2 regions of the Clostridium sp. FP1 genome follow, and region 1 is predicted to be linked to the other one. Evidence: a T-box and tRNA genes for the amino acid it is inferred to sense, from the RefSeq annotation. Region 1 holds a T-box; the other holds one or more tRNA genes.

Evidence for each region. The T-box of region 1 lies ahead of thrS (threonine--tRNA ligase). A T-box ahead of a tRNA ligase gene usually reads a tRNA of that ligase, here a tRNA-Thr.
Region 2: it has a tRNA-Thr gene. The T-box ahead of thrS (threonine--tRNA ligase) is inferred to sense a tRNA for this amino acid. The anticodon was not compared.

Annotation. Positions count from the first base shown of each region.
Region 1 covers NZ_JAAMNJ020000001.1:5,109,249-5,116,060, forward strand. The annotation lists gene G9F70_RS24405 (NAD(P)/FAD-dependent oxidoreductase) at 254-1,483, shown strand; T-box leader at 1,796-2,025, shown strand; T-box leader at 2,064-2,292, shown strand; gene thrS (threonine--tRNA ligase) at 2,351-4,264, shown strand; gene G9F70_RS24415 (acyl-[acyl-carrier-protein] thioesterase) at 4,646-5,395, opposite strand; gene G9F70_RS24420 (ECF transporter S component) at 5,866-6,453, shown strand; gene G9F70_RS24425 (DUF1858 domain-containing protein) at 6,498-6,680, opposite strand.
Region 2 covers NZ_JAAMNJ020000001.1:368,981-375,792, forward strand. The annotation lists gene G9F70_RS01745 (M23 family metallopeptidase) at 1-89, shown strand, start outside; gene spoIIID (sporulation transcriptional regulator SpoIIID) at 210-464, shown strand; gene G9F70_RS01755 (rod shape-determining protein) at 591-1,625, shown strand; gene yyaC (spore protease YyaC) at 1,732-2,286, opposite strand; gene G9F70_RS01765 (hypothetical protein) at 2,439-3,122, shown strand; tRNA gene G9F70_RS01770 (tRNA-Thr) at 3,331-3,405, shown strand; tRNA gene G9F70_RS01775 (tRNA-Tyr) at 3,411-3,495, shown strand; tRNA gene G9F70_RS01780 (tRNA-Val) at 3,522-3,597, shown strand; tRNA gene G9F70_RS01785 (tRNA-Thr) at 3,626-3,700, shown strand; tRNA gene G9F70_RS01790 (tRNA-Tyr) at 3,706-3,790, shown strand; SAM riboswitch class I at 3,899-4,000, shown strand; gene metK (methionine adenosyltransferase) at 4,088-5,263, shown strand; gene G9F70_RS01800 (ATP-dependent RecD-like DNA helicase) at 5,542-6,812, shown strand, end outside.

The DNA.
Region 1 (6,812 bases):
GAAGTGTCAACATGTTTTCTTGTTTTTATTTATTTATTTTTTAATATAATACACAAACCCAGTAAATTCAACAGTTTGTTATACAAAAAAATATAGTTCATAATTACAAATACCTATTCCACTTCTAAGTAATTCTAAAAATTCTTATAACATAAAATAAAAATTAATATTAAAGGTCGCCGTTTTAGGGTAAAATCATAGATATCATACTTTATACTACAAATATATTTTTTTCTCGAAGGGAGAGATTTTCTTGAAACATTCTCTTATAATAGTTGGCGGAGGTGCCGCCGGTTTAACCTCTGCAATAATAGCAAAAGATTCTGGACTAGATGTAGCAATAATTGAAGGAACCGATCGAATAGGCAAAAAAATATTAACCACCGGTAATGGAAGATGCAATATCAGTAATGCGAACATAAATAGAACTTGCTATCACAGCGAAAATCCAGATTTTGCAAGTCATACACTAGATTCTTTTAACGTAGTGGATACTATAGATTTTTTTGCCTCTTTAGGTATACCTTTAGTAACTTTAGAGGGTGGTAAAATGTTTCCTATGTCAATGCAAGCATCATCAGTCATTGATATACTACGCTTTGCAATAGAAGAAAAGCATATTCCTATATATACAAACACAAAAGCTAAAGAGATTATTAAAAATAATAATGGCTTTAAAATTTTCACTGCAGACAACACTACATATGAATGTGAAAAGTTAATTATTGCCACTGGCGGTAAATCTGCCCCTAAGACAGGTTCTGACGGTTCTGGATACATACTAGCTAAACAATTAGGGCACAGTATAATACCGCCAATGCCGGCCCTTGTGCAGCTTAAATTAAACTACAATAGATTAAAGGCATTATCTGGAGTTAAATTCGACGGTTATGCAGAAATATTTATAAATGGCGAATGTGTCCAAAAGGAATTTGGAGAGATACTTTTCACTGACTATGGTATTTCAGGACCTCCAATCCTTCAGCTTAGCAGAACTGTGTCTTATAGTTTATCTAAAAATAACAAAGTTTCTTTAAAAATTGATATGTTACCAACTATTTCTTCTGAAAATTTAAAGGAATTTTTAGGAAACCATTGGTCAGTATTTGAAAGTCGAGGCGTGCACGATTCTTTTATTGGAGTAATTAACAAGAAAGTCATCCCGATAATTTTAAAAGAGGCAAAAATAGAAGATATTCATAAGCCTTGTTGCGATCTTGATTTCAAAGAAAAAAGTGCTATTTATACACTTTTAAAACAATGGGAATTTGAAGTTTCAGGCACTAATTCTTTCTCCAATGCTCAGGTAACCGCCGGGGGAATTAACACAAAAGAAGTTAACTCCGAAACTCTAGAATCCAATATTGCTACCAATCTATTCCTTGCGGGTGAAGTATTAGATGTAGATGGTAACTGTGGCGGTTTCAATCTTCAATGGGCATGGAGTTCTGGTGCCATTGCAGGAAGAAGTGCCTCCAAGTAGTGAATTATTCTATTGATGACTAATAATTTTTTCTTATATTATGCTAACAAAAGTTTATGTTGCGCAGAATGCTTCTGAACAAGCCTTAGTAATTCTTAATTTATTTTATTTATAGATGCGTAAAGAAAATCACATGTTTGAGCGATAGCGAGTTTGTGATTTTTAGCATCTATAAATAAAATAAGTTTTAGAATTACTTAGCGAAGTGAAAGCATTCCAGCAATATATACTTTTCGTTATAGCATAATATAAGAAAAGCTACTTAAAACATGTATTGACATTAAAATGCAATAGGTATATAATTTCAACAAAGTAAAGACTATGAAGAGGAAAAGTAAATAATTTACTGTTCTAACAGAGATAGAAATCCATGGGCTGAAAGGTTTCTAAGGCAAGTATTATTGAAAACCACCTCTGAGTTGAGTACTGAATTTTAGTAAGTATCTCCGCAAACCAGCGTTAAAGGTATCGAGTGATAGTGTTACACATTTTTTGTGCATTGCTGTAATTTGGGTGGAATAGCGAGTATACTCGTCCCTTTTTTAGGGACGAGTTTTTTTTGTTTTTATTAATTTCATATCATAAAGCATTGAAGAGGACGAGTAAATAATCTACTGTTCTAACAGAGATAGAAATCCATGGGCTGAAAGGTTTCTAAGGCAAGTATTATTGAAAACCACCTCTGAGTTGAATACTGAATCTTAGTAAGTATCTCCGCAAACCGGCGTTAAAGGTATCGAGTGATAGTGTTGCACATTTTTGTGGATTGCTATAATTTGGGTGGAATCGCGAGTATACTCGTCCCTTTTTTAGGGGCGAGTTTTTTTGTTTTTATTAATTTATTTATATTATGAGGAGGAAATATTTATGTTAAATATTATGTTAAAGGATGGAAATGTTATTCAAATTGAACAAGGTAAAAAGGTTTATGATGTTGCTATGAAAATTAGTCCAGCACTAGCTAAAAAGGCTTTGATTGCAAAAATCAATGGTAAAGCTGCAGAACTTATGACTGAAATAAATTGTGATTGCGACCTAGAAATCTTAACATTTGAGGATATCGAAGGAAGATTAGCATTAAGACATACTGCAGCTCATGTGCTTTCTCAAGCAGTAAAAAGGTTATATCCAAATGTTAAGCTTGCTATTGGTCCCGCAATTGACAATGGGTTTTACTATGATTTTGACTTAGAAGAAACACTTACTCCAGAAATTCTAGAAAAAATAGAGAAGGAAATGGAGAAGATAGTTAAAGAAAGTTTAAATCTTGAAAGATTTGTACTCTCAAGGGAGGAAGCTACAAAGCTTATGCTGGAAAAAGAAGAACCCTATAAAACTGAATTAATTGAAAATCTACCAGAGGGAGAGATTATATCCTTCTATAGACAAGGGGAATTTGTTGATCTTTGTGCAGGTCCACATGTTCCAGCCACTTCATATATTAAAGCATTTAAGCTTTTATCTGTTGCAGGCGCTTACTTTCGAGGTGATGATAATAATAAGATGCTCCAAAGAATATATGGAACAGTATTTACTAAAAAAAGTGAATTAGAAGCTTATATTAATATGCTTGAAGAAGCAAAAAAAAGAGATCATAAAAAGCTAGGAAGGGAACTTAAATTATTTACATTTATGGAGGAAGGACCAGGATTTCCATTTTTCCTACCAAATGGTGTTGTTTTAAAGAATAATTTAATTGAGTATTGGAGAGGTCTTCATAAAAAATTTGGATACGTAGAAATTGAAACTCCATTAATCTTAAACAGAAAACTTTGGGAAACTTCGGGACATTGGCAACACTATAAAGAAAATATGTACACAGTTAATATTGATGAAGAAGATTTCGCAATTAAGCCAATGAACTGCCCTGGAGGCATGCTTGTTTATAAGTCAGAACCTCATTCATATAGGGATTTACCTATAAGGGTAGGAGAGCTTGGCAAAGTGCACAGGCATGAGTTGTCTGGTGCTATACAAGGACTTATGAGAGCAAGAGCCTTCACTCAGGATGATGCTCATATATTTATGCTTCCACAACAAATAAAAGAAGAAATAAAAGGCGTTATCAGACTTATAGATGAAGTTTACTCAAGGTTTGGATTTAAATATAATGTTGAACTTTCAACAAGGCCAGAAAATTCTATGGGGAGCGATGAGGAGTGGCAAATAGCAGAAAGCTCACTTGCTGCAGCATTAGATGAGATGAATATACAATATAAGATAAATGAGGGTGATGGAGCGTTTTATGGTCCAAAAATCGATTTTCACTTAGAAGATAGTATAGGTAGAAGTTGGCAGTGTGGAACTATACAATTAGACTTTCAACTTCCTCAAAGATTCGATTTGAATTATATTGGCAGTGATGGTGAGAAGCATAGACCCATAGTAATACACAGAGTAATCTTTGGAAGTTTAGAGAGATTTATTGGAGTATTAATAGAGCATTTTGCAGGTAAGTTTCCAACTTGGATTGCACCTGTACAGGTAAAAGTATTACCTATTTCAGAAAAATTTGCTGATTATGCAAAAGATGTGGCAACCAGCCTTAATGAAAATAATATCAGAGTAGAATTTGATGGTAGGGTAGAAAAAATTGGTTATAAAATTCGCGAAGCAAGAAACGAGAGAGTTCCCTATATTTTAGTTATAGGAGAAAAAGAGCAACAAGAAGGCAATATATCTATAAGAAGTAGAAAAGATGGCGATGAGGGAGCAGCTTCTTTAAGTGAATTTATTTCAAGGCTTAAACATGAAATAGACAATAAAATTCTAGAAGTTTAATAATAACTAACAAAATATAAAATTATGGGAGTTTATTTTATGCATTCCTCATCCATTATTTCCTAGGACATTAGAGAAATAGTATTAGAATTGATTAATAAATCAAAGTGGATTTAATCACCTAGGAAACAAAAATACCTTATATTTTTTTTAGATTATGCTAACAAAAGTATATGTTGCGCGGAATGCTTCTGAACAAGCCTTAGTAATTCTTAATTTATTTTATCTATAGATGCGTAAAGAAAATCACATGTTTGAGCGATAGCGAGTTTGTGATTTTTAGCATCTATAAATAAAATAAATTTTAGAATTACTTGGCGAAGTGAAAGCATTCCTAGTAACATATACTTTTCGTTATAGCATAATCTAAGAAAAAACCCTTTAAATCCAAGTACTTTCTAACAGTGTGAGCTCAGTACCCTCTTCATTTATTATTTTATGCCTACATATTGTTTTATTCTCTTCTCTTATAACTTCTGTGCTTACCTTTATTGTTTCTCCATAGATTGTTTCTTTTTCGTAGTTTACCTTAATATTCTTTAATTCACAATTTAGTATCACATCCCCAGGCACCGTTTCTAAAGCCCAAGCAACATAATTAACATTATTCACATGCATATTTGTATCAATATCACTATATCTCACTTGGAAACTTTTCTCACTATCAACTGTATTTATTGGTTTTATATCCTCAATTTCTATAGAGGTATTATTGCTATCATCTATACCATATGCGCCATACATCTCTTCTGTAATTCTTATTGGACGTCTTCTATCTGTATTTATTAAAATCCACACAGAAGTCGCATATCCTATTGTATTTCCTTCTATATCAATAATTTCATGCTTTCTATAGGCATAAAATTTTCTAAATGAATATGCAAAAGTTTTTACTTTTATAGTTTCGTTTAAAAGTGGATACGACTCCATTGTTATGTCCCATTTATATAAAACCCACGCCATATGATTCTCTTTAAGATGCTCTATCCCCACTCCTAAAACTTCACTTTGGTACATTGCCATATCACCAAGATAATCTATAATACTTGTAATTAAAGCTCTTTTATGAATATCTACTTCATAATAATGAATGTTGTAATTTCTATCTGAAACCATTGGAATCCTACTCATACTATGCCTCCTGTATTTTATATTTGGCACAATAACTATTAATTTTTATGCCTCTTAATTTTGTTCATACTTAAAATCATATCAAACTAAACTAATACGGTAAACATTAACACTCTAATGTTTACACAAAGTTTTATATTTTTAATAATTTGTTGATTTTAAGGACAAAATTTACATCATATTTACAGCCACTAATGTAAATCAATACTAATGCTTTAAAATTTATTTTTTCTTGTATTTTGCTAACAAAAGCATATGTTGCGCAGAATCCATTGTAACAAGCCTTAGTAATCCTTTATTTTGTTTATTTTAGAATATTCAGAGTTTTATGAAATTGTTTTCATCTATGTAATTTTTATGAAAAAAGTGATAAAATACTATTGTCAGTATTCATTGTGAAACTGAACTATATATAAGGATTATCAATATAATCGACTTATATCCTTATGGAATAAGAGCGGAGGTAAAATATGATTAATAATTCTATTCAAAAAAGAAGAATAAAAACAAATCAACTTACAACTATCGGTATGCTGTCAGCTATTTGCGTCGTACTCGGATTAACTGGATATGGTTTTATTCCACTGCCTGGTGCAAAAGCTACTATCATGCATATTCCTGTTATTATTGGCTCTATAATAGGTGGACCTATGGTTGGAATGACTATCGGATTAATATTTGGAATTTTTAGCATTATGCAAAATATTATGGCTCCAAATATACTATCTTTTGCTTTTATAAATCCGTTAGTATCCGTATTGCCAAGAGTTCTTATTGGCTTTACTTCTTACTATGTTTATAACCTAAGCTTTATTAAAAAAGATAGCCTAAAAATTGGCCTAGCTACTGTTATTGGTTCTTTAACTAACACCTTTGGTGTTCTTACTATGATATATATTTTATATGCAGCTAAATTTGCCGTTTCTAAGGGCATAGATCCCTCTATTGCTGCCAAGACCATTTATGGTATAGCTGTAATAAACGGCGTTCCGGAGGCTATAATAGCTACTATAATTACTATACCTGTAATTCTTTCGATTAAAAAGATAAAAAAATAAAAAAAAACAAAGACACTTAGCTTTTGCTAAGTGTCTTTGTTTTTTTATGCGTTTAATTTAGCCATTAATGCTTCTAAATCAAGACCATGAACCATTGCTGCTTCTTCTATTGTTTCAGCTTGTGCTGAAGGACATCCTACACAACCCATTCCAAATCCCATTAATACTTCAACTGATTCTGGTTTTTGTCTTACAACTTCACCTATTGTCATATCCTTAGTTATTATCATAGTATCTACCTCGCTTTTTTTTAATTTTAAATAATTATATCAGAATTTAACTAGCAAATAAATAAAAATATTTATTTAACTTTAATTATCATTCTCATTCTATTGCATATGCTTCTATTTTGCAAGTAC
Region 2 (6,812 bases), 4.7 Mb from region 1:
ATTTTGAAGTTTTGCAAAGTAGTAAGAACATTGATCCTGCTAGATATGTAAAATATGAGAAATATCAACCGGTAGTAATAAAACAATAACCAATAGCCATATCAATTAGTCATTTTTCCGAAATATATGGCAAAATGACTAATTGGAATGGAATTTAAAATGGAGTTAATGCATATTTATAAATAGAGAAGGGTCAAGGAGGTAACACTTTGAAAGACTATATTGAAGATCGAGTACTAGAAGTTGCTAAGTATATTATTGAGTCAAAAGCTACAATAAGAAGAACTGCCAAAGTGTTTGGAGTTAGCAAAAGTACTATACACAAGGATATGACGGAAAGATTGCCTACAATAAATCCTCAAATTGCCAGCGAAGCAAAAATAATTTTGGACTTAAATAAATCTGAAAGGCATATTAGGGGAGGAAGAGCAACAAGACTTAAATATAAGGCAGTAGAAGGATAAAAACATTTCAAGCAAAAACAAAAAAATATTAAAGCTAAAAAAAGAGGGTTTTTTTATGGCTTTATAGAATAGAGTTTAGTATAATTTAAATAATGAATATACTAAAGAGCAGGAGTGAGTTTTGAGATGTTTTTTTTTAGAATGGGTACAGACATGGGAATAGATTTAGGTACAGCAACAGTGCTTGTATATATCAAGGGAAAGGGTGTTATCTTAAAAGAGCCATCTGTTGTTGCCATAGATAGAAATAACAATAAGGTATTGGCAGTAGGAGAAGAAGCGAGGCAGATGATAGGAAGGACACCAGGCAATATTGTGGCCATACGTCCTATGAGGGATGGCGTTATTTCAGATTATGATATAACAGAAAAAATGTTGAAGCATTTTATTAGTAAGGCTTGTGGCAAAAGAAAGCTATCAGCTCCAAGAGTTGTCATATGCGTTCCTTGCGAGGCAACTGAGGTAGAACGAAGAGCGGTACAAGATGCAGCTAGAAATGCTGGAGCTAAGAAGGTTTATCTTATAGAGGAGCCACTAGCGGCTGCAATCGGAGCAGGACTTGATATTACTCGCGCAAGTGGTAATATGGTTATTGATATTGGTGGAGGGACTACAGATGTTGCAGTTATTTCTTTAGGCGGCATGGTTGTACATGAATCAATTAAAGTAGCTGGAGATAAGTTTGATGACGATATTATAAAGTATATAAGGCGAAAGCATAAGCTAATGATTGGTGAGAGAACTGCAGAAAATTTAAAAATCAATATAGGCTGTGCTTATAAACAAGATGAAGAGACTACAATGGAAATAAGAGGAAGGGATTTAATTACAGGACTTCCTAAAAACTTACAAGTAACCTCGGAAGAAATGCGAGAAGCTTTAAAAGAGGCTGTGAATTCAATAGCAGAATGCACGCATTCAGTGTTAGAAAAAACGCCACCAGAGCTTTCAGCCGATATAGCTGACAAGGGTATAGTTATGACTGGTGGAGGTTCACTGTTAAAAGGACTAGATAAACTTATACAAGAGATCACTAAGGTCCCAGTATACCTTGCTGAGGATCCCGTTTCATGCGTAGCGCTGGGAACAGGTAAAGTATTGGATTATATGGATAACCTAGATAGTTCATTTAATGGTGGAGAAAAATATTTAGCAGACTAAAAAGTGTAAACAAGCTATATGAATAAGCAATACAATTAAACTAATAATTGTATTGCTTATTTTTTTGGTATATAATGCACTTTTAATTTAAAACTCTGGGTAATTATTAAATTGGATTTGAATTTTTATCTTCATTATTAAGTGAATATAAATAATATGAATGCAAAAGTGAACGGCTCAAAACAGAAGCAATTTCCATTACTAAACTAAGTCTTATGTTTCTATTAGTGAATAATTCACTATCATCACTTGAATCTACTATACCTATTAATGAAACATTACCTACTTTAGGAAGTGTTTTCCCTACACCTTTACCAGGATGAATTGGATAATTTCTAGCTTGGATTTCACCGATATTCGATATGTCTCCTAAACATGCATCTACACCTATTATAGTGCAATTTGGGTGCAGTGCATTTATTTTAGATAATTTACTATCGATGTTTAAGGCGTGGATTGGGTTATCTATAGTGCCATATACAGGTAGTGGGAAGGAGCTATCTTTTAAAAATGTACCCACGAGTGGGCCGAGACAATCACCTATACATCTATCAGTACCTATGCAAACAACTAAAGTGTTTTGGTCAATATAGTCTTTTAGAAAGTTAGAAATTGTATAGTATGCTAAAGGGTCTTTATAATGGGTTTTAGCTTTACTCAAGAAATATACCTCCTTGTATTGCGCTGTGAATAAATTATTTTCCTACCAATAATTTATATGAAAAAATTTTGTGTATTATTATGAAAAAAGAATAAAAAAGCGATAAATTGGAAAATAATCTATATATATTAATTATTTGAGGTGGTATTAACATGAAGAAAAAAAATTTATTCTTTGTTATTATATTTTCTACTGTTGTAAGCGTATTTAATATGGTGTATTACAGTAGCGTTGTAATTAAGGCAAAGTATTATGAAGAAAACAACCTAAGAAAACAGGTAGTAGCTGAATGTAAAAAGGTTTATATCTGCCCCAAAAATATAAACAATAACCAGGGTAAAGTGGTGAAAGAAGCTGAGGAAGAATATTCTAATGTAAAAAAAAAATTAGGAAAAGAGGATTTGGCTAAGAAGGAATTAAGCGATGAAGAAAAAGGTAGTGATAATTTGAGTATAAATTCACTAAGTCAAGATATCGAAAAAAAATCGGATGAAAATATGCTCAATGACGTATATTCACTTGGGAAAGAGGATAGTCTAGAAGAATTAAATTATAATATTAAGAAGCAGGCACAATCAGTATTTAAAGTGTCAACAGGCAAAATACAAGAAAATTTAACAACTTCTGATAAGATAAAATTACTATATGTAAGCCTTCAGCTAGGCAAAGAGAATTATAAAAAAATGGAAGAATATTTATATGCAGTGGATGCCGAGGAAGGAGTTCTTAAAGCCCTTAAGTTATTAAAAGACGATTTATCAAAAAAAGAATATGGAAAAGTGAGAAAAATAGCTGGAAAGTTTATAGATATGGATGCGGCAGAAAGACTAAAATAAATTATATTGTAGTAATTGGTATAAGAAAGAGTTATCTTTTTTTATTGCGAATAATAAGTTGTATTAATGCTTAAAATAGAGTAAATATGCGAATGTTATAGCAATGTAGAGAAGGAATCGCTATTTCGAAGAAAATGAGCTTGAAATTAAATGATTATAGTTATATAATAATTCTTGTCGACAGGGTAAAGATACAAAAACAAAATATGCTGGCATGGCTCAACGGTAGAGCAGCTGACTTGTAATCAGCAGGTTGTAGGTTCAATTCCTATTGCCAGCTCCAAAAGTGGAGGAGTTCCCGAGTGGCCAAAGGGGGCAGACTGTAAATCTGTTACGTAATGTTTCGATGGTTCGAATCCGTCCTCCTCCACCATTTTCATTAGCTTTATAATAAATTATGGGAGCATAGCTCAGCTGGGAGAGCATCTGCCTTACAAGCAGAGGGTCACAGGTTCGAACCCTGTTGTTCCCACCATAATAATCTTTTTAAAAATAAAATGTATGCTGGCATGGCTCAACGGTAGAGCAGCTGACTTGTAATCAGCAGGTTGTAGGTTCAATTCCTATTGCCAGCTCCATATATGGAGGAGTTCCCGAGTGGCCAAAGGGGGCAGACTGTAAATCTGTTACGTAATGTTTCGATGGTTCGAATCCGTCCTCCTCCACCAAAAGACATCTGTAGATGTCTTTTTTTATTTATTTAATTTTAAAGTAAATAGGAATTGTTGACACTGAAAAGCTTATATGGTATTATAATTAAAACTTAATATTGATAACTCTTATCAAGAGAGGTGGAGGGAAAAAGGCCCTATGAAACCCGGCAACCGGTCAATGTACCATGGTGCCAATTCCTGTAGATTTATTCTGCGAGATAAGAAGGATGGTTAAAACACCTCTTCTTATAATTAGAAGGGGTTTTATTTTTTTAAAAACAAAATTTTTCCGTATTAGAAAGGAGAATTATAATGAAAAGACTATTTACATCAGAATCAGTTACAGAAGGACATCCAGATAAAATTTGTGACCAAATCTCAGATGCTATACTTGATGCTATTTTAGAGCAAGATCCTTATGCTAGAGTTGCTTGTGAAACCGCAGTTACTACAGGGATGGTTTTAGTTATGGGGGAGATAACAACTAGTTGTTATGTAGATGTTCCTAAGGTTGTTAGAAATACTATTGAAGGTATAGGATATACTAGAGCAAAATATGGATTTGATGCTAGTACTTGTGCGGTTCTAACATCTATTGGAGAACAGTCAGCAGATATAGCTTTGGGAGTTAACGAAGGATTAGAGTCTAAGAAAGGCACTCAGGATAAGATAGACTCCACAGGCGCTGGAGATCAAGGTATGATGTTTGGATTTGCAACTAATGAAACGCCGGAATACATGCCACTTCCAATTGCTATGGCTCATAGACTGGCAAGAAGATTAAGTGAAGTAAGAAAGAATGGTAAGCTTAACTATCTAAGACCAGACGGAAAGACTCAAGTTACTGTAGAGTATGAAGATAATAAGCCAGTAAGAATAGATACTATTGTTATTTCAACTCAACATGGAGAAGAGGCAACTCATGATCAAATTGAAAGTGATTTAATAGAACAAGTAATAAAGCCTATAGTTCCAAGTGAATTATTAGACGAAAACACTAAGTATTATATAAATCCTACAGGTAGATTTGTAATTGGAGGACCGCAAGGAGACTCTGGTTTAACAGGAAGAAAAATAATAGTAGATACTTATGGCGGATACGCAAGACATGGCGGCGGCGCATTCTCTGGTAAAGACCCAACAAAGGTTGATAGATCTGCTGCATATGCTGCAAGATGGGTTGCTAAAAACTTAGTAGCAGCAGGAGTTTCAGATAAATTAGAGATTCAGTTAGCTTATGCTATAGGTGTAGCTAAACCCGTATCTATAGAAGTTGAAACTTTTGGAACTGGAAAAATTGAAGACGATAAAATTGTTGAAATAATCGGAAAAGTATTCGATTTAAGACCAGCTGTTATTATAAGAGAATTAGACCTTAGAAAACCTATTTATAAACAGACAGCAGCTTATGGACATTTTGGAAGAAATGATTTGGACCTTTCCTGGGAAAGACTAAATAAGGTTGAACAAATAAAAAAATATTTATAAAATGAAATAGAAAATATTTATAATAAAAGAGGGATAACAATTATTAATTGTTATCCCTCTTTTTCCTAAGTAATAAAAAAGTTTATTTTAAGGCAATTGGGATAATTATAAAGATATTAAATTTTATTTTATTATGTGGATTATTAAATGGTATTTTGATAAAACTTAAGATAGGGGTATACTGAAGGTGAAAAACGTAAAGTACATATGATATAATAACAACGATACTTATATTAATAGTATTGCTACTATATAAATTTATAAATAGGGGAGATTTTATGCCAGAAATACAAGGAATCATAGAAGATATAGTATTTCACAATGAAGAAAATGGGTATATTATTGCTCATTTGCATGCTATAAAGCAGCAAATAACTGTTGTAGGAATTGTACCCTACATAAGTGAAGGTCAAAATTTAAAATTAACGGGAGAATGGGTTAATCATCCTCAATTTGGAAAGCAATTTAGAATAGTTTCCTGTGAGGAAATAATACCTAGTTCTATTGCAGGTATAGAAAAATATTTAGCTTCAGGAGTTATTCAAGGAATTGGACCAGTAACTGCTAAAAAAATTGTAAAGCACTTTGGAGAAAATACCATGAATATACTAGATAATGAAATCCAAAGGCTAAGGGAAATTGATGGTGTAGGAGAAAAAAAGATTAAATTAATTTTGGAATCTTATTCTAAGCAACGAGAAGTTAAAAACATAATGATATTTCTTCAAACCTATGGAGTAACTCCTAATCAATGCGTGAAGATTTATAAAAAATATGGAGGAGATTCTATAAAGGTAGTACAAGATAATCCATATGTGTTAACGGAAACTATTGCTGGCGTAGGATTTAAAATTGCTGATAAGATAGCTCGAAGTTTAGGTATCGACAAAGAATCACCTTTTAGAATACAAAGTGGAATTAATTATGTTGTTAATGAATTTTGTGCTATGGGAAATACTTATATGCCCCTGGTCAGGTTACATAAGGAAGCTGAAAACATTCTTGGAGTTTCTGAGGAAGAAATTGAGAAGAGTATTTTTGACAATGTTGTGCAGGGAAAATTGAAAGTTGAAAACATTGATGAAGAAAAATGTGTATTCACTATGCCTTTCTATTATTGTGAATTAAGTATTACTAAAAAAGTTATAAATTTATCTATAGCAAAATATGAAAAATTAGATTTAGACATTGAAGAGGAAATTGAAAAATTTGAAAGTGAAAAAAATATAAAATTTGCAATGTCTCAAAAAGCTGCTATTTGTGGTGCTGCGGCAAATAGTATGGAGGTTATAACTGGAGGTCCTGGAACAGGCAAAACTACTATAATCAATTGTATTATAGATGTGTTTGAAAAAGCGGGAATGAAAGTATTTATGGCTGCGCCTACTGGGAGGGCGGCTAAAAGAATGACAGAAGCTACTGGCAGGGAAGCTAAAACTATACATAGGTTACTCGAGCTTGGAATGGGCGGCGATGATGGGTCGCAGTTTTTTAGAGGCGAGGAGACACCTTTAGATTGTGATGTGCTAATTATCGATGAAGCTTCTAT